DNA from 4 places in the Paracoccus ferrooxidans genome. Region 2 is predicted to be linked to each of the others. Evidence: riboswitches for the same ligand, from Rfam matches in the RefSeq annotation. Region 2 holds a riboswitch; each other region holds the start of a gene.
What was found. A riboswitch is a leader RNA that binds a small molecule or an ion and turns the genes downstream of it on or off. The one in region 2 is predicted to bind cobalamin.
Positions count from the first base shown of each region.

Region 1: another riboswitch for cobalamin. It lies ahead of E3U26_RS19140 (anaerobic ribonucleoside-triphosphate reductase); the one in region 2 lies ahead of E3U26_RS09735 (CbtB domain-containing protein).
Region 3: another riboswitch for cobalamin. It lies ahead of nrdH (glutaredoxin-like protein NrdH); the one in region 2 lies ahead of E3U26_RS09735 (CbtB domain-containing protein).
Region 4: another riboswitch for cobalamin. It lies ahead of E3U26_RS22945 (TonB-dependent receptor plug domain-containing protein); the one in region 2 lies ahead of E3U26_RS09735 (CbtB domain-containing protein).

Region 1 covers NZ_CP038202.1:408,600-413,512, reverse strand. Annotated here, with positions in the region: gene E3U26_RS19150 (transglutaminase family protein) at 1-243, shown strand, start outside; gene E3U26_RS19145 (proteasome-type protease) at 310-1,035, shown strand; cobalamin riboswitch at 1,297-1,509, shown strand; gene E3U26_RS19140 (anaerobic ribonucleoside-triphosphate reductase) at 1,710-3,455, shown strand; gene nrdD (anaerobic ribonucleoside-triphosphate reductase) at 3,470-3,652, shown strand; gene E3U26_RS19130 (anaerobic ribonucleoside-triphosphate reductase activating protein) at 3,645-4,268, shown strand; gene E3U26_RS19125 (TetR/AcrR family transcriptional regulator) at 4,399-4,913, opposite strand, start outside.
Region 2 covers NZ_CP038198.1:1,936,099-1,941,011, reverse strand. Annotated here, with positions in the region: gene leuD (3-isopropylmalate dehydratase small subunit) at 1-499, shown strand, start outside; gene E3U26_RS09740 (endonuclease/exonuclease/phosphatase family protein) at 490-1,542, shown strand; cobalamin riboswitch at 1,703-1,908, shown strand; gene E3U26_RS09735 (CbtB domain-containing protein) at 1,945-2,121, shown strand; gene E3U26_RS09730 (CbtA family protein) at 2,123-2,821, shown strand; gene E3U26_RS09725 (hypothetical protein) at 2,891-3,424, shown strand; gene bluB (5,6-dimethylbenzimidazole synthase) at 3,427-4,050, shown strand; gene E3U26_RS09715 (hypothetical protein) at 4,084-4,913, opposite strand, start outside.
Region 3 covers NZ_CP038202.1:1,206,234-1,211,146, reverse strand. Annotated here, with positions in the region: gene nrdE (class 1b ribonucleoside-diphosphate reductase subunit alpha) at 1-1,787, opposite strand, end outside; gene nrdI (class Ib ribonucleoside-diphosphate reductase assembly flavoprotein NrdI) at 1,769-2,185, opposite strand; gene nrdH (glutaredoxin-like protein NrdH) at 2,194-2,415, opposite strand; cobalamin riboswitch at 2,508-2,698, opposite strand; partial or broken gene E3U26_RS22905 (alpha-hydroxy-acid oxidizing protein) at 2,862-3,781, shown strand; gene E3U26_RS22900 (DUF6635 family protein) at 3,771-4,601, opposite strand; gene E3U26_RS22895 (YeiH family protein) at 4,669-4,913, opposite strand, start outside.
Region 4 covers NZ_CP038202.1:1,214,469-1,219,381, reverse strand. Annotated here, with positions in the region: gene E3U26_RS22950 (ABC transporter substrate-binding protein) at 1-376, opposite strand, end outside; gene E3U26_RS22945 (TonB-dependent receptor plug domain-containing protein) at 370-2,256, opposite strand; cobalamin riboswitch at 2,392-2,609, opposite strand; gene E3U26_RS22940 (SLC13 family permease) at 2,749-4,524, shown strand; gene E3U26_RS22935 (aminotransferase-like domain-containing protein) at 4,558-4,913, opposite strand, start outside.

The DNA.
Region 1 (4,913 bases), on a different replicon from region 2:
TACCTGCATTCCAACGCCGGGGGCGAGCCGCATGACGCCGCCCATGCCTGGGCCGAGGTCCATGTCGGCGCCCTGGGCTGGGTCGGCTTCGATGCGGCCAATGCCTGCTGTCCCGACGACCGCTATGTCCGGCTGGGTTCGGGTCTGGATGCGGATGACGCGGCGCCGGTGCGCGGCACCACCTTCGGCACGGGCGAGGAAAGCCTGGACGTGCGGGTGCAGGTCGAGGAGATGGAGCAGTAGCCCTGCCTGTTGCGCCGGGCGCGGGGCGGTCGTATCCCTCGGGGGATTTTGTGCCATGGAACGGTCATGACCTATTGCGTCGGCTTGAAGCTCAACGAGGGGCTCGTCCTGCTCTCGGACACCCGGACGAATGCCGGGCTGGACAACATATCGACCTATCGCAAGATGTTCTTCTTCGAGCAGCCGGGCGAGCGGGTGATCGCGATCATGACCGCCGGCAGCCTGTCGCTGACCCAGACAACCATCGCCCGCCTGCAAGAGGCCATCGAACTGCCCGAGGCCGATGAAGAGACCTCGATCATGCGCGCCTCCACCATGCTGCAGGTGGCGACGATCATCGGCCAGACGCTGAACCGCACCCGGCGCGAGATCGTGGACCAGTGCCGCGACCTGAACCAGCAGGCCAGCGCCAGCATGATCGTCGGCGGCCAGCGCGCCGGCGGCGAGATGCGGCTGTTCCTGATCTATCCCGAGGGCAATTTCATCGAGGCGACCGAGGACACCCCCTTCCTGCAGATCGGCGAGCACAAATACGGCAAGCCCATCCTCGACCGGGTGGTGACGCCCCAGACCTCGCTGGCCGATGCGCAAAAGGCGGTGCTGCTGTCGATGGATTCGACGCTGCGCTCGAACCTGTCGGTGGGGATGCCGCTGGACCTGGCGGTGATCCGCAAGGACGACTGCCGGGTCAGCCACAAGCGCCGCATCCTGGAAGGCGACCCGGCCTTCATGGCCATGTCCGCCGCCTGGTCCGCGGCGCTGCGCGACAGCTTCGTCAAGGTGACGATCTAGCGCCCCTGTCAGCCAGGCTGGCAAAGGCCCATGGCTGGCGGTTCCTGCCCAAGGTCATTCCGGTGCCAGCCCTGCCTGGCCATGGGCACAAAGGCCGGGGGACGACCCGAAGGTCCACGAAGCGCAATCTCGCAACCAGCCCGCCCAAGGCCGTGCCCCGGATCGGGATCGGGCTTCGTGGTCCCTGCCCAGGCGGCCGGACTATCCTGCACAAAATGTCGCAGGCCCGCACAATATCTTGACGGATACGGCGCCATCATCCCTATATGTAGGCATCACGGTTCTTTCGGGTCGATCCGGTCCGAAAGCGAAGAGGGAAGCCGGTGCGCCTTTCGGGGCAAGGCCGACGCTGCCCCCGCAACTGTAAGCAGCGAGCCTGCGCCGGATCACGCCACTGGTGCCGCACGGCATTGGGAAGGCCGGCAAGGGCGGCGACCTGCGAGCCAGGAGACCTGCCGTGATGATGACGATGAACCACGGGCGGGGTGTCCCGGCGGTGCGCCTGGCAATGCGGCCTTGTCGCCGCAGGGCTCCATGCGTCCTGGCCTGCCCCGCCCCCAGCAGCACGGGGAACAGATGCGGCCATCCTTCACCACCAGACCTGCCAAGGCCGGCGCCGCCGTCCGCAGCACCGCAAGGGCGGCAGCAAGCCGCAGGCAAGGGAGGGCGCGTTGATGCCGGCGCCGCTTACGTCCCCGCCCATCGCGCCGGCAAGGGATGTCGCCATCGATGTCGCCTCGTCGGTCAACGAATACCTGGACCGCGCCGATTGGCGGGTGAATGCCAACGCCAACCAGGACTATTCGCTCGGCGGGCTGATCCTGAACGTCTCGGGCAAGGTGGTGGCCAATTACTGGCTGTCGCATGTCTATCCGGCCGCCGTGGGCGAGGCGCATCGCCGGGGGGACCTGCATATCCACGACCTCGACATGCTGGCCGGCTATTGCGCCGGCTGGTCGCTGCGCACCTTGCTGACCGAGGGGTTCAACGGCGTCCCCGGCAAGGTCGAGGCCGGGCCGCCGAAGCACCTGTCCAGCGCCATCGGCCAGATCGTGAACTTCCTGGGCACGCTGCAGAATGAATGGGCCGGCGCGCAGGCCTTCAGATCCTTCGACACCTATATGGCCCCTTTCATCCGCAAGGATGGGCTGGGCTATGCCGAGGTGCGGCAGGCCATGCAGGAGCTGATCTTCAACCTCAACGTCCCCTCGCGCTGGGGCACGCAGACCCCGTTCACCAACCTGACCTTCGACTGGGTCTGCCCCGAGGATCTGCGCGACCAGGTGCCGGTCATCGGCGGTCAGCCGATGGGTTTCACCTATGGCGCCTTGCAGGCCGAGATGGACATGATCAACCGCGCCTATATCGAGGTAATGACGCGCGGCGACGAAAAGGGCCGGGTCTTCACCTTTCCGATCCCGACCTACAACATCACGCCGGATTTTCCCTGGGACAGCGAGAACGCCAAGCTGCTGTTCGCGATGACGGCGAAATACGGCCTGCCCTATTTCCAGAACTTCCTGAACTCGGACCTCAAGCCGAACATGGTGCGGTCCATGTGCTGCCGGCTGCAACTCGACCTGACCGAGCTGCTGAAACGCGGCAACGGGCTGTTCGGCAGCGCCGAGCAGACCGGCTCGCTGGGCGTCGTCACCGTCAATTGCGCGCGGCTGGGCCATCTGCACAAGGGCGACGAGGCCGGGCTGCTGCGGCGCCTGGACGAATTGCTCGACCTGGGCCGCGACAGCCTGGAGATCAAGCGCCGGGTGATCCAGCGGCTGATGGACGACGGGCTGTTTCCCTATAGCCGGCGCTATCTGGGCACGCTGCGCAATCATTTCTCGACCCTGGGCGTCAACGGCATCAACGAGATGATCCGCGACTTCACCGACGATACGCATGACATCACCACCGAATGGGGCCATGCCTTCGCGCTGCGACTGCTCGACCATCTGCGGGCGCGCATCACCGCCTTCCAGGAACAGACCGGACATCTCTATAACCTGGAGGCGACGCCGGCAGAGGGCACCACCTATCGCTTCGCCAAGGAGGACCGCAGGCGTTTTCCCGGCATCCTCCAGGCCGGCACCGAACACGAGCCCTATTACACCAATTCGAGCCAGCTGCCTGTCGGCTTTACCGACGACCCGTTCGAGGCGCTGGAACGGCAAGAGGCGCTGCAGCGCAAATACACCGGCGGCACCGTGCTGCATCTCTACATGGGCACGCAGCTGTCCTCGGCCGAGGCCTGCCGCAAGCTGGTGCGCCGGGCGCTGGAGAATTTCGGCCTGCCCTATATCACCGTCACGCCGACATTCTCGGTCTGCCCCAGGCATGGCCATATCGCGGGCGAACACGCGTTCTGCCCGCGCTGCGACGAAGAGCTTATCGCGAAAAAGCGGCAATCGGCCGCGCATTGAGGAAGGAAAAGACCATGTTCGACGACTGGAAAACCGGACCGGAAGAGATCCTGCTGGCGGATGAGGAACGCCAGCCCTGCGAGATCTGGACGCGGGTGATGGGCTATCACCGCCCGGTATCCTCGTTCAACCGCGGCAAGAAGGGCGAATTCCGCGAGCGGCTGTATTTCAGCGAGCGGCGGGCCGATCTTGGCTGAGATCCGCATCGGCGGCCTGCAGCGCCTGTCCAGCTGCGACTGGCCGGGCGAGCTGGTCGCCACCCTTTTCCTGCAGGGCTGTCCCTGGGACTGCCCCTATTGCCACAACCCGCATCTCATCCCGCCCGAGGCCGAGGGCGCGCTGGATTGGCAAGAGATCCTGGACTTTCTGGCGGGACGGCGCGGCCTGCTCGACGGCGTGGTGTTCTCGGGCGGGGAGCCGACGCTTCAGCGCGGCCTGCCCGAGGCGTTGCGGGCGGTCCGGGCCCTGGGGTTCAGGACCGGCCTGCACACGGCCGGCCCCTACCCCGCCCGGCTTGCGGCGGTGCTGCCGCTTTGCGACTGGGTCGGCTTCGACGTGAAGGCGCCGTTTTCCGGCTATCGGCGGGTGACGGGCGCAGCCGGCAGCGGCGACAGGGCCAGGGAAAGCCTGCGGCTGCTGCTGGCCAGCGGCACGGCCCACCAGGTGCGCACGACGGTCGATCCCACCCTGATCGACGGGGCGGCCTTGGCGCGGATGGGCGCGGAACTGGCGGCGCTGGGTGTCGCCGACCATGTCCTGCAGGCCTGCCGCAGCACCGGAACACGCACGAGCCGTCCGGTGCACAAGGGCTGAAAGCCGGCCCTGGGGGCCGGCATGCCATGGCGAAGGAACCGGGGGCGGCGTCTCTCAGCCCATGCGGGCAGCGGGCTGGTCTATGCCGACGGTATCGACCGCATCCGGCCGGTGGGCTCGGGCCGAACGGCTATCTTTGCGGCCGGCCGGAGCCGTGCCCGATGCCTTCAGCCTCCCCTCCGGCCTCTGCCGATGCGGGTGTCAGCGAAAGCCCGGCGGGCAGGTTGTCCGGTTTCAGATACCCATGGCAAGCAAAATTGATGATGGCCGAGGTGACATCTTCCACCGAATGCCGCCCGCCGGGGCGATACCACTTATACATCCAGAGCGTCATCCCCAGAATTATGCTTGCAGCTATATGAGGATCGACATCCACGAAAACCCCCTTTTCGACGCCCTCCCGATATATCTGCTCTACCGTGCGCAGGTATGATTTCTTGACTTCCCGGACCTGGACCAGCGCGCTTTCCGGAAGCTCGGATTCGTTTTCGATATATACGGCAAGGTCGGCCATGTTCGAGGAAAACATGTCGATCCGGCCGCTCATGATCCTGACCAGCTTTTCATGCGGGCCAATATCCATTTCCAGGATTTCATTGAGCTGCGCCGTCGACATCTCCATGAATCTCTGGTGTATTTCCAGAA
Region 2 (4,913 bases):
GGGTCTGGGCAAGAACCTGTTCGACGAGATGCGCTATGACGCCCAGGGCAACGAGATCCCGGATTTCGTGCTGAACCAGCCGGCCTGGCGCGACAGCCAGATCATCGTCGCCGGCGACAACTTCGGCTGCGGCAGCTCGCGCGAACACGCGCCCTGGGCGCTGCTGGATTTCGGCATCCGCTGCGTGATCTCGACCAGCTTCGCCGACATCTTCTACAACAACTGCTTCAAGAACGGCATCCTGCCCATCGTCATGCCGCCAGAGGTGGTGGACGTGCTGATGGAGGACGCCAAGAAGGGCGCCAACGCCCGCATGACCGTGGATCTGGAAAACATGACCGTGACCACCTCGGACGGGCAGAGCTTCCCCTTCGAGCTGGACCCGTTCCGCCGCCACTGCCTGCTGAACGGGCTGGACGACATCGGCCTGACCATGGAAAAGGCCCCCGCCATCGACGCCTACGAGGCGCAGATGGCCCAGAGCCGGCCTTGGGTGTAAGGCTGCTTGCCGGGGCGGCCCTGCTGGCCGCCCTTGGCCTGGCCGCCCAGGCCGATCCGCTGCGGATCGCGACCTTCAGCCCCGACCTGTCGCGCGACGGGCCGGGGCTTTTGTTGCGCGACCTCGGCCGCAAGGATGCGCAGATCGACGCCGTGGTGCAGGTGTTGGCGGAAACCCGGCCCGACATCCTGTTGCTGACGCATTTCGACTGGGATTACAAGGACAGCGCGCTGGACGCCTTTGCCGCCAGGCTGGCGCAGGCCGGGCTGGACTATCCGCACCGCTTCGCCGCCCGGCCGAATTCCGGCATGGCGACCGGGCTCGACCTGAACGCCGACGGGCGGCTGGGCACGGCCGACGATGCGCAGGGCTTCGGCACCTTCTCGGGACAGGGGGGCATGGCGATCCTGTCGCGCCATCCCATCGGTCCGGTCAAGGATTACACGGATTTCCTGTGGCGCGACCTGCCCGACAACCTGATGCCGCCGCTGCCCGAGGAGGTGGCGGCCATCCGCCGCCTGTCCTCGACCGCGCATTGGGATGCGGTGGTCACGGTCGCGGGCCGGCCGCTGCACCTCTTGGCCATGTCCGCGACGCCGCCGGTCTTCGACGGGCCCGAGGATCTGAACGGGCGACGCAACCATGACGAGCTGGCGTTCTGGCTGCATCACCTGCCTGACGGCCCCTTCGTTCTGGCCGGGAACCTGAACCTCGACCCCCTGGACAGCGAAGGCCGGCCCGAGGCGCTGGCCCGGATCATGGCGCATGTCACCGACCCCCTGCCCCGCAGCGCGGGCGGCGCGGCGGCCAAGGGCGGGGTGAACGACGGCCACCGGGGCGATCCGGCGCTGGATACCGGCGACTGGCCGGACGACAAGCCGCCGGGCAACCTGCGCGTCGATTACGTCCTGCCGGCAAGGCCGCTCAAGGTGCTGGACTCGGGCGTGTTCTGGCCGGCCGAGGGACCGCTGGCCAAGGCCGCGCTGGCCGCTTCCGCGCACCGGCTGGTCTGGGTCGACCTGGACTGGCCGCCGGCACCCTGATTCGGACAAGCCCCTTCCGCCCGCCCCCGCGCGATGCCCCGGCGTCTTCTCCGTTGTCCAAATACCCATGCGACGGCGCCGCCCGCCGGCCCGTCGCCCGGCCTTCGACCCCGCCCGCAGCGGCCACCCGATTCCGCTTGCCGCCGCCGCGGCATCGCAGGTAACATGCGCGTGTATCGGTGCCCCTTTCCGGGGCCAAAAGGGAATGCGGTGCGGCCCCGGGGCATCCAGGGGCCAAATCCGCAGCCGCCCCCGCGACTGTAGGCGGAGAGCGGACGTCCATCGCGCCACTGGCCATCCGGCCGGGAAGGCGGGCGTCTGCCGTGACCCGCAAGCCAGGAGACCTGCCGATGCAGGAACCGCAATGTCGTCGGGTTGGACGACCAAAGGAAAGGGTCGCAGATGACCGCAAAACCCATGACCGCCGCCGGCGCCAGCCGCGCCTCGGTCCTGTTTCCCGCCATCGCCGCCTTCGCGATCGGCTTCGGGCTGATCTTCATGTCCGGGCTGGTGCAGGCCGAGACCCTGCATGACGCCGCCCATGACGTGCGTCACGCGACCGGCTTCCCCTGCCACTGACATGTTCTCGCGCATTCTGACCAGCGGGTTGATCGCTGGCGCTGCAACGGGGCTGATTGCCGCCCTGTTGCAGCTTTGGTTCGTGCAGCCCGTGCTGCTGCATGCCGAACTGTATGAATCCGGCCAACTGGCCCATTTCGGCGCCGAGGCCGTCAGCGCGCACCAGGACTTGGGGCCCTTCGAATGGACCCGCAACATGCTTTCGGTCCTGTTCACCATGATGGTCTATGCCGGCTACGGGCTGATGCTGGTGGCGCTGATGGCGCTGTCCGAGGCGCAGGGCAACGCGGTCACGGCGCGGCAGGGGCTGCTTTGGGGTCTGGCCGGCTACCTGACCATGCAGCTTGCCCCCGCCTTCGGCCTGGCGCCGGAAGTGCCGGGCGTCGCCGCCGCCGATGTGCAGCTGCGCGCGATCTGGTGGCTGGGCACCGCCGCCGCCACCGGGCTGGCGCTGTGGCTGGTCGCCTTTGGCAAGGGCTGGGCGGCCTGGGGCGTGGCCATCGTGCTGATCCTGGCGCCGCATGTGATCGGCGCGCCGCAGCCGGACAGCTATGCCGGCCCGGTCCCGCCCGAGCTTTCGGCGGAATTCGCCGGGCGCGCCCTGGGTGCCGGCGCCATGGCCTGGGCGCTGCTCGGCCTGCTGGCCGGCTGGTTCTGGCAGCGCGAAAGCCAGCGCGCGCCGGTGCCGCAAGCCGCCTGATCCGGGCCGCAACCCTTTCGGCCGGGCGTGCCTGTCGCGCCCGGCCTTTCATGAAAGCGGGGAAAAGACATGGATCGTTCGATCCCGATGCTGCTGATCGGCCTGATCTTCGGCGGCGGCATGGGCTTCGTCATCGCCGCCGCCAACGGCATCACGCTGGACGGCCACGACCACGGCGCGCGTGGCCACGGCACCCAGGCCGCGGCGCATGACCACGGCGCGCCCATCGACCTGCCCGCGGGCAGCGCCACCGCCTCGGCCCGGCTGGAGCCCGACAGCACCGCCGGCTGGAACCTGTTCGTCGAGGCCGAGGGCTTCTGCTTCGCCCCCGAACATGCCGGGCTGGCCGATCGCCGCGGCGAGGGGCATGCGCATCTTTACCTGAACGGCGCCAAGATCGCCCGGCTCTACGGCCCGGCCCATCACCTCGACATGCTCGCCGCCGGCGACCGGCTGCGGGTCGAGCTGAACTCGAACGACCACCGCCCGCTGACCGTGGCGGGCCGGCCGCTCGCCGTGGAACTGACCGTGCCCGACCGCCCTGTCGGCATCCGCGCCGGGGCCGAGGGCCTGCCCGACAGCGCCATTTGCGCCACGCCCTGATGATGCGGTTCGGCCCCGAGGACCAGGCGGCGCTGGACCGCATCCTGCGCTGGCGCCGCGACGTGCGGCATTTCCGCGACGACCCGATCCCCGAGCCGCTGCTGGAGGAATTGCGCGCGGCGATGGAACTGGCGCCCTCGGTCGGCAATGCCCGGCCTTGGCGGGTGATCCGGGTCGAAAGCCCCGATCTGCGCGCCGCGATCCGCGCCGATTTCCTGCGCTGCAATGCCCGGGCCGCCGCCCGCTACCAGGGCCGGCAGCGGCAGGAATACGATGCGCTGAAGCTCGCCGGGCTGGACCGCGCGCCGGTCTGGCTGGCCGTCTTTACCGAGATCGACCCGTCCGAGGGCCACGGCCTTGGCCGCGCCACCATGCCGCAGACCCTGCGGCAATCGACGGCGATGGCGATCCATGCGCTGTGGCTGGCGGCACGGGTGCGCAACCTGGGCCTGGGCATGGTCTCGATCCTCGACCCCGCGCGGATCGGCCCGCTGCTGGCGGTGCCCGAAAGCTGGGAGTTCTCGGCGCTGCTCTGCCTCGGCTGGCCCGAGTTCACCGACGACACGCCGCTGCTGCACCGCACCGGCTGGCAGGAAAACACCGCCCCCGGCTGGCAGCGGCGCTGAAAGGCCCCGCCGCATCGGGCGGGGCCGCTTGGTTCAGGGCTGCGAGGTGGCCGGGCCCATGGGCTGACCGTTGACGGTAAAGGGGCCGCCGCCCTCGGGCATCTGGATGTCCCAGACATTCTCGCCGCTCGCGCCGGGCTTGGCCATGGCGCGGGCCATGCGCAGCATCATCAGCGGCTGGGCGGCCTCTTCGGGCGGGGCCGCGGCCAGCGCCGCCTCGACCTTGTCGAGCCCCGTGGCCGAGATCAGCGCCGCGCCGGTGGGCGCCGCGCCCGGACCGGCCGCGATGTCCGCGCGGTAGTCGATCTGGTAGCCGTCGCCCTTGATCTGCGACGGCGCAAGCTTCAGGTCGGCCGTGCCGCCGGGCAGCAGCGCCGCCTGCAGCTGTTCGGGCACCAGCCGCGCAAAGGGTTCCTCGGCGGCCAGGTCGAAGCCCTCGATCAGCATCTTCGCCGGCGCCGCCAGATCGAAGCCCGAGGCGGTGAAGTCCAGCGTCACCTCTTGCGGCAGGATCGGCTCGACCCAGGGCGGCAGCACGCCCTCGGGCACGGTCACGCCCGACAGCGCCACCCGTTCGTGCAGCCGGCCATCGGCGGTGGCGCCGGACAGGCCGACCGTCACCTTGGTCGAGGCAAGGCCGAATTCGCCCAGCGGAGAGCCGATCTTCAGATCATGCAGGACCGCGTCCATCGACAGGTCGTCCCACAGCGGCATGGCGGCGGCCAGCTTGTCGCGCAGCCCGTCCTGCGAGCCCTTGATCAGCTCCTCGGACGGATGGGCGACGAACCAGGCGAGCAGGGACAGCATGCCTTCGGTGCGCGCGCCGGTGATCTGGCCGCTGCCCTCGTAGCCGGGCGCGGTGA
Region 3 (4,913 bases), on a different replicon from region 2:
ATCGAGCTGGTCGAGTTGTTGATATAGCTGATCGAGCCGGTGGGCGGCACCGCCTGCAGGTTGCGGTTGTAAAGCCCATGCCGCATCACCGCGTCCCGCAGCGCGGCCCAGTCCTCGCGCGTGGGCAGCGCGACACCCTCGAACACCCGCGCGACATCGGGCAGCGTCGGCAGCCAGTCGCGCGTCACGTATTTGTCGAAGAACGTGCCGTCGGCATATTTCGACGTCTCGAAATCCTTGAAGCTGCGGCCCTTTTCCTGCGCCAACAGGTTTGAGGCGCGGATGGCGTGATAGGCGACGGCGGCGAAATAGACCGAGGTGAACTCGATCCCCTCGGGGCTGCCGTAATGGATGCGCTCGCGCGCCAGGAACCCGTGCAGGTTCATCTGGCCCAGCCCCACCGCATGGGCCTCGTCGTTGCCGCGCCGGATCGAGGGCACGGCCTCGATCGCCGACATTTCCGACACCGCGGTCAGCGCCCGGATCGCCGCCTCGACCGTGGCGCCGAAATCCGGCCCGTCCATGGTCGCGGCGATGTTGAGCGAGCCGAGGTTGCAGGAAATATCCGTGCCGAGGTGGCGATAGCTCAGATCCTCGTCGAAGGTGCTGGCCTCGTTGACCTGCAGGATCTCGCTGCACAGGTTCGACATGCTGATGCGGCCGGCGACCGGGTTGGCGCGGTTCACCGTGTCCTCGAACATGATATAGGGATAGCCGCTTTCGAACTGGATCTCGGCCAGGGTCTGGAAGAAGGCGCGGGCGTTGATCTTTTTCTTGCGGATGCGCTTGTCGTCCACCATCTCGGCATATTTCTCGGTGACGGAAATCTCCGAGAAGGCCATGCCATAGACCTTTTCCACGTCATGGGGCGAGAACAGGTACATGTCCTCGTTCTTCTTGGCCAGTTCGAAGGTCACGTCCGGGATCACCACGCCGAGCGACAGCGTCTTGATGCGGATCTTCTCGTCGGCATTCTCGCGCTTGGTGTCCAGGAAGCGCAGGATGTCGGGGTGATGCGCGTTCAGGTAGACCGCCCCCGCGCCTTGCCGCGCGCCCAGCTGGTTGGCATAGGAAAAGCTGTCCTCCAGCAGTTTCATCACCGGGATGACGCCCGAGGACTGGTTCTCGATCCCCTTGATCGGCGCCCCGGCCTCGCGCAGGTTGGTCAGCATCAGGGCGACGCCGCCGCCGCGCTTGGAAAGCTGCAGCGCCGAATTGATGCCGCGGCCGATGCTTTCCATGTTGTCCTCCAGCCGCAGCAGGAAGCACGAGATCAGTTCGCCGCGCGATTTCTTGCCGGCGTTCAGGAAGGTCGGCGTCGCGGGCTGGAACCGGCCCGACAGGATTTCCTCCATGAAGCGCATGGCGAGATCCTCGTCGCCGCGCGCCAAGGCCAGCGCGACCATGACCACCCTGTCCTCGTAGCGTTCCAGATAGCGCCGCCCGTCGCGGGTCTTCAGCGTGTAGCTGGTATAATACTTGAAGGCGCCCAGGAAGGTCGGAAAGCGGAACTTGCGCGCATAGGCCGCGTCCCAGATCCGGTGCAGGAAGGCGCGCGGATACTGGTCCAGGACTTCGGCCTCGTAATAGCCTTCGTCCACCAGGTAGCCCAGCTTCTCGTCCAGCGAGTGGAAGAAGACGGTGTTCTGGTTGACATGCTGCAGGAAATACTGCCGCGCGGCCTTGCGATCCGCGTCGAAGCGGATGCGGCCCTCGCCGTCGTAAAGGTTCAGCATCGCGTTCAGCGCGTGATAGTCCAGCTCGGCCTTTACGCCATCGTCAAGCATTCCGTCCCCCAGAATTTCTCAAGCCCCGCCTGCACGCGGGAAATGTCCAGATCAGTCCCCGCCAGCTCGAATCGATACAGCACGGGGACGTTGCACTTGTCAGAAATCACCCGGCCGGCCAAGGCATAGGTCGCCCCGAAATTGCGGTTGCCGGCGGCGATGACGCCGCGCAGGCCGGCGCGGCGGGCGGGATCGTTCAGGAAGCGGATCACCTGCTTGGGCACCGCGCCCCGGCCGGTCCCGTCGGCATAGGTCGGGCAGATCAGCACATAGGGCGTTGCCGCCTCGGGCAGCGGATCGCACGGCGAGACCGGGATGCGCCCGGCCGCCAGCCCCAGCCGCGCCACGAAGCGCGCGGTGTTCCCCGAGGCCGAGGAATAATAGACCAGCCCGCCCATGGCGCCGGTCAGGACAGCCGGCCGATCATGTCGGGCCGGAAGCCCGCCCAATGCGCATCGCCGGCGACGACCACCGGGGCCTGGCGATAGCCCAGCGAGACGACCAGTTCCATCGCCGCGTCGTCCTCGGTCAGGTCGATCAGTTGATAGGCCAGGCCGCGCGCGTCGAGCGCCCGCGTGGTGGCGGTGCATTGCACGCAGGCGGGCTTGGAGTAAACGGTGATGGACATGGCTCGGCTCCTTCTGTTCTGTCGGCAAGAGGGGGCCGGGCCGATGGGCGTGCCACCGGACCCTGTTCCAGCCCCGCGCCCGCCGCACGGTTTCGTCCTTTCGCGCCATGGCAGGTCTTCTGACTTGCGGGTCTCGGCTTAGCCGGCCTTCCCGGAGCCTTGGCCCCAGTGGCATTCCAGCGTCGCTCGCCGCTTACAGCTGCGGGGGCAGTGCCGGCTTTTCACCGGCTTCCCTTTTCATCCCCGAGTCGGCCCCAGGGCAACCATGACCCCGGCAGTTAGCCACGGGTCACGGGCCGGGTCAATCCATATTTAGTGGATGGCCGGGCCGCGCCCGGAATATCTGGTGGGGTTCCCGGATCGCGCCAGGGGCTCGATTTGCCGCCGGGCCATGGCGGTGGACGGGCTGCGGCCACGGACCGCCCCACCTGCGGGCCTGTTGGAATATGGCAACAGGCGCGGGGACATGGCATGGAATGACGTCGCGTCGTTTGACAAAGCGACAATTCGCCCTCTTGCGTGGATCGCGCGCACGTGAGCCGGGGTTCCCGTTCCCGTTCCCGTTCTGGCGCGATAAAGCGCAAGCTATTGATAAAACATCACTTAATGTCGCCTCTGCCTGCTGGCGGAAGGCGGGGCATCTTTGTGCCGGGATAACCCATGAACAAAACCCATCCCAAACCGCCAGCCTCGGGGTCTGCCGCGCAATTGCTGCCGACCCTGGGCCTGCTTCCGGTCCTTGCCATTTTCGCGGGGGTCGGCGGCCCCGCCCAGGCGCAGGACACCGTGACGCTGGACACGGCGGTCATCCGCCGCCAGCAGGGCAGCGAGGCCGAGACCAGCTACAAGACCACCGAAAGCGCCTCGGACAAGATCACCCCGCCGCTGCTCGACACGCCACGGACCGTCACCGTCGTGACCGCGCGCCAGATCAAAGAGCGCGGCGGAAGTCGCAGACCCGGTTGCCGGTGATCCTGAAGGGCATCATGTCGGCGCATGATGCCGAGCGCGCCGTGGCGGTGGGTGCGGACGGGGTGATCGTCTCGAACCACGGCGGCCGGGCGCTCGACACGCTGCCGGCGAGGGCCGAGGCTCTGCCGGTCGTCGCCCGCCAGGTCGCCGGGCGCATTCCGGTGCTGTGCGACGGCGGAATCCGCCGCGGCACCGATGCGCTGAAGGCCCTGGCCCGGGCGCCGCGGCGGTGCTGGTCGGGCGGCCGCAGATCCATGCCCTGGCGGTGGGCGGCGCGGCGGGGGTCGCGCATATGCTGACCATCCTGCGCGCCGAGCTGGAGGTCGCCATGGCCCTGACCGGACGCCGCGACCTGGCCGGGATCGATGGAACCGTGCTTTGGCCTAGCCCTTGAAGCTGCGCCACAGGCTCAGCGCCGCATCCGACAGGTCGCCCAGCCGGGCCAGCACATGTTCGCGCCCCAGCCCCGGCCCGTCCTCGGCCCGGTCCAGCCGGCGCAGCAGCCGCAGCACCCGGCGCTTGTGGATGCCGGTCCAAAGCTGGACCGGATCGGCGGCCAGCCCGGCAAAGGTGGTCAGGACCGAGGCGAGCATGGCCAGCACCACCCCGGTCAGCAGCAGATCCACGCTGGAAAGCTCTCGTGGGAAGGCGCCATACCACATGCGGCCGGCCCAGCTTCCCAGCGCGAAATCCTCGACCGCCTGCGCCTGCGCCCGCAGATGCGCGACCGGCCCGGCCAGCGAGATCACCCCCGGCGTGGCGCGGTGGAACAGCAAGAGCCCCGAGCCCAGCACCAGGACCGAGGTGGTGATCTCGGAGACCGCATTGCGGGTCTCGGCATAGTCCGAGACGGCGCGGGCGACGCTTTGCGGCGCGGCCCGGGGCGCCAGCCCCTTTTCGGCCAGGTCGTCAATGAAATGGGCCAGGTCCGCCTCGATCCTTTGCGCCACGTCGGATTTCAGGAAGATCTGCCGGCGCGACAGCCAGTCGCCAGCGCGCCGCAGCCCGATCCGGCGCAGAAGCGGCGCGGCCAGCCGCACCAGCAGGAACAGCGGCGACAGCATGACGTTCACCGGCGCACGCAGCAGGTCGAGGCCGAGCGCGTGGCGATGCAGCGCCAGCGTGCCGCGCGGGCCATAGCGGGCGCGGACGAAGCGGCGGACCTCGGTCTCGCGCCGGGTCATCGGACGGGGGTCGGCGGGCTTTAGGGCCATGGGCGCGGTCCTTTGGCGGATCGCGCCCAATCTAGGCATCGCGGCGGGGCGGCTCAATGCCGCGCCGTCACAGCAGCGCGACCAGCCCCAGGCCCAGGGTCGAGATGAACAGCCAGGCCAGCGCGCCAAGCGCCAGCGGCCGGACGCCCTTGGCGCGCAGCTTGCGGATGTCGGTTTCGAGCCCCATCGCCGCCAGCGCCATGGTCAGCAGAAAGGCGGTCAGGCCGACCACCTCGGTATGCAGCGCCTCGGGCAAGGGCAGGGCGCTGTTCAGCAGCACGACGGCGATGAAGCCCAGCACGAACCAGGGCG
Region 4 (4,913 bases), on a different replicon from region 2:
GGATGCCCGCCAGGTCGCTTTCGATCGGAAAGACCTCGACCGGGATATCCAGCCGGCGCAACAGCCGGACGGTCTCGGGCGTGGTCCAGGCCCCGGCCAGCACCAGGTCGGGCCGCATCAGGAAGATTTCCTCGGCCAGGCCATGGTTGACGGGCAGGCGGCCGGCCTCGGCCGCCATGGCCGAAGCGCTGGGATCCTGCGCCAGATAGGAAACCGATACCAGCTGGCCCGGCGCCGCCAGCATCATCGCCAGCTGGTCGGTGCAGAGGTTCATCGACAGCACTCGGCGCGGCGGCTCGGCCGCGGCGGGCTGGAAAAATCCCGGCAGGATCAGGCCGGCCAGAAGGCCGGCGACAAGGCCGAGCCGCCTTACCATTTCGCCGTCAGGCCGGCGTAAAGGGTGCGGCCCTGCGAGGCATAGCCCCAGACATCGGAATATTCCTTGTCGAACAGGTTCACGACGCGGCCGGTCACGCGGAGATTCGCGGTCAGGTCGTAGCCCGCCGCCAGGTTGACCACGGTATGGGCGGGCAGTTCGCGGGTCGGGTAGGCACCCCAATATTGCGTATCCCAATTGCCCGAGACATGGCGAATGTCCGCCGTGACGGTGCCACGCCCTTCCAGGACGGCCAGCGTCGCCGACAGGCCCAGTTCATGCCGGGGCCGGCGCACCTCGACCGAGCCGTCCGGGTTGCGGGCGTCCAGATAGGTGTAGTTCAGCGCGACATCCAGGCTGTCGGTCGCCTTGATGCGGGCCGTCACCTCGACCCCTTCGCGCGGGCTTTCGCCGGCCTGGTTGCGATAGCTGTAATAGCTGGTGCCGCCCTCGGCGCGGACCAGATAGCTTTCGATCTCGTCGCGCAGCTTTTCGTTGAAATAGGTGACGTCGACCACGCCCATGCCATTGGGAAGTTGCGCCTCGACGCCCAGGTCGAATCCGCGGTTCTTTTCGGGCTTCAGGTTCGGATTGCCCAGGTAGACCGAAGAGCCATAATCCGCATTGGCGTAAAGCTCGAAATAGGACGGGTTGACCAGCCCGGTCCCGGCCGAGGCGTGCAGGCGGAAGGGCCGGTCCGGCACGTGCCAGGACAGGCCCAGGTTCCAGCTGGTGAAGTCCTCGAACACCTTGTTGCCGTCGTGGCGGACACCGGCCTGGACATCCAGCCCGTTGTCCAGAAAGCCGCGATACTCCAGCGCGACCGAGGTCATCTCGCGCCGGTTTTCCGGGGCCGAGGAGCTTTCGTCCCTTTGCCGCTCGGCCAGCACGTTCAGCAGGTGCGACGCCTCGGCCACCGTGCCGTCGATGCCGAAGCTGCCGCGGTATTTCAGCTTGCGCGTCTCGCCGCGCGTGACCGGGCCGCCCTCGTAGCTTTGCTTGTAGATCGTGTCCTGATAGTCCAGCCGATGCGTCAGCCGGCCGCCCAGCATGGAATATTCGGCCCAGATCCCGCCCTGGAACTCGTCGCGTTCGCTGTATTTGTGCGGGTCGTCCACCACATATTCCTGCGCGCTGGTCGCGGACCAGCTGGTGGAATCGTAATCGTATTTCTCCTTCGCGCGGCGCAGGGTGGTGCCCAGGCGCAGATCCTCGCCGATCTGCCAGTCGCCCGAAAGCCCGATGGTCTTGCGGTTGGTCCCGTCCTTTTCGCCGCCGTCGCCCGACTGGTCATAGCCGTGGTCGTCCCGCGCCGAGAGGGTCAGCGCGATCCCGCCCTGCGCGCCGCGCTGGCTGACATGGGCCGAGGCGGCGGCGCCGTTGCCCAGCTCGACCGAGCCGCCGTAATGCAGCCCCGGCCCGCCCCTGCGGGTGATGATATTGATGACGCCCGCCGAGGCGTTCGAGCCGTAATAGACCGATTGCGGCCCGCGCAGCACCTCGATGCGCTCGATATTGGCGGTCTCCAGCCCGGACAGGATGTATTCGTCGGCCCCGCCCGTCGCCTCGATCCCGTCGATCAGGATCAGCGTGTGGTTGCCCTCGCCGCCGCGGATGCGGACCTGGGTGAAGGTCGAGCCGGTGGCCGAGACCGAAACCCCCGGCACGGCGCGCAGCGCGTCCTGCACGGTGGCGATGCCCCTGGCCTCGATCTCGGCGGCGGTCAGCACGGTATGGGCGCGGGCATAGCCGCCCTCGGCCACGGCGGTCAGCCCGCCCGAGATCACCACCTCGTCCAGGCGATAGCCTTCCTGGCCGGTGGCGGCCGCCGGCAGCAGGGCGGCGGTGGCGGCCAGCAGGGAAACCGGAGTTCTGAACATTCCAAAGCCTTTCCAGCACGGGCCCGCGGCCCGCGATTTGCAGAAATGCCCTGCGGAAAGGCTGGCAGGCCCGACCGCAGGACGACGATCGTCACCTCTGCGGAACGGCCGCTTTCCAGACGCGCCCCGCGCCGGAAATGGGTGATCGCCACGGCAGGTCTCCTGGCTTGCGGATCGCTGCTCAGGCCGGCCTTCCCAGGAGATCCCAGTGGCACGTTCGACCGTCGCTCACCGCTTACAGTTGCGGGGGCAGCCCCGGCCTTGCCCTGGCCGCATCGCGGCCGGCGGGCGCACCGGTGTTCCCTTTTCATCCGGCGCGCAAGCCCGCCGGAACCGTAGCGGCCCCGCATTGCCGCAGCCGGGCGCCGGCTGTCAAGCGGCAATGCGCCCTGCGCCCGGCCGCCGCGACAACCTGTCCGGGAACGCGGCCGCGGAACCGCCCGCCGGGCCGCGGCATTGGGTCAGGTATCCGACGGAAGGGAAGGTCAAGCGATGGCCATGCCGCAGATCCTGGCCGTGCTGATCCTTTGCGCGATGATGGCGCTGTTCGTCTGGGGGCGGCTGCGCTACGACGTGGTGGCGATGATCGCGCTGCTGGCTTCGCTGCTGGCCGGCACGGTCAAGCCGGAGGAGGCGTTCCGCGGCTTCAGCGACGACATCGTCATCATCGTCGGCAGCGCGCTGGTGGTCAGCGCCGGCATCTCGCGCTCGGGCGTGATCGAGGCGGTGATGCGCCGGATGCTGGGGCGGTTGCGGACCCTGCGCTGGCAGCTTCTGGTGCTGGTCGGCTCGGTCACGGGCCTGTCGGCGCTGGTCAAGAACATCGGCGCGCTGGCCATGCTGATGCCGGCGGCGCTGAAGATGGCGCGGCGCTCGGGGCATTCGCCCTCGGCCTATCTGATGCCGATGGCCTTCGGCTCGCTCCTGGGCGGGCTGATCACGCTGGTCGGCACCTCGCCCAACATCATCGTCTCGCGGGTGCGCGAGCAGATGACGGGCCAGCCCTTCACCATGTTCGACTATGCGCCGGTCGGCCTCGGCCTGTCGCTGGTGGGGCTGGTCTTCCTGCTTTTCGCCCATCGGCTGCTGCCGCGCGACCGCCGTGCGACGGCCTCGCTGAGCGAGGCGGTGAACATCAGCGACTATCACACCGAGGCCACCGTCCCCGAGGGCGCCGGCATCGTCGGCATGACGGTGGGCGAGTATCTCAGCGCCGTCGATGGCGAGGTGGCCGTGACCGGGCTGATCCGCGGCGGCGCGCGCCGCGCGGTGACGCTGCCCGACACGGTGATCGAGATGGGCGACACGCTGCTGTTGCGCGGCGAGCCGAATGCGCTGGAACGCGCCGTGACCAAGCTGGGCATGGAGCTGACCCGGCAGGATGCGGCGGCCGAAGAGGGGCTGCCGGCCGACAAGATCGGCGTGATCGAGGCGGTGATCGCTCCGGCCTCGCTTCTGGTCGGCCAGACGGTGGGGCGGATCGCGCTGTTCGACCAGCATGGCGTGAACCTGATCGCGATTTCGCGCGCCGGGCATCGCATGACGCAGCGGCTCAGCCGGACGGTGCTGGCGGCGGGCGACGTGCTGCTGGTGCAGGGGCCGATCGAGCTGTTGCCCGAGCGGATGCGCGTGCTGGGCCTGCTGCCCCTGGCCGAGCGCCATATCCGGCTGGGCGGGGTGCGCAAGCAATTGCTGCCGGTGCTGATCCTGGCGGTCGCCATGGCGGCGACGGCGGCGGGGCTGGTGCCGGTCGCCGTCGCCTTCTTCGCCGCCGCCGTGCTGATGATCCTGACCGGCGCGATCAGCGCCGAGGAAGCCTATGAGGCCATCGAATGGCCGATCCTGATCATGCTGGGCGCGCTGATCCCGGTCAGCGAGGCGCTGCAAAAGACCGGCGTGACCGACCTGCTGGGCGCGTGGCTGTCGCAGGCGGCGACGGGCCTGCCGGTCTGGGGCGCGGTGACGCTGATCCTGGTCACGGCCATGGCGGTCACGCCCTTCCTGAACAATGCCGCGACCGTGCTGGTCATGGCCCCCATCGCCGCGACCTTTGCCGACCAGCTCGGCTATCGGCCCGATGCCTTCCTGATGGCGGTGGCGGTGGGCGCAGGCTGCGATTTCCTGACCCCCATCGGGCATCAGTGCAACACGCTGGTGATGGGGCCGGGCGGCTATCGCTTTGGCGACTACGCCCGGCTGGGGGCGCCGCTGTCGGCGCTGGTGGTGCTGACCGGCGTGCCGCTGATCCTGCTGGTCTGGCCGGTCTGACGGGCGGTCTGACGGGCCGTGTGACGGGCCGGTTCAGCCCGTCTCGGCCAGCGCGGCGCGGATGGCGCGGGCCAGGCGGCGGCAGCCCTCTTCCAGCCGCTCGGGCGGGTTCAGGGTAAAGTTCAGCCGCAGCGAACGGCGGTCCAGCCCCTCGGGGTCGAAGACGCTGGAGGGCGAGATGCAGACCCCCTCGGCCATCGCATGATGCAGCAGCCGGTCGGTGTCCAGCCGCGGATCGCGCGCCGTGGCCCAGACGAACATGCCGCCCACCGGCACCTGCCAGTCCAGGTCGCCCGCCAGATGCGCCTGCATGGCGGCGCACAGCGCGTCGCGCCGGGCGCGATAGATCGCCAGCACCTCGGGGCGGATGCGGTCGGTGATCCCCGCCT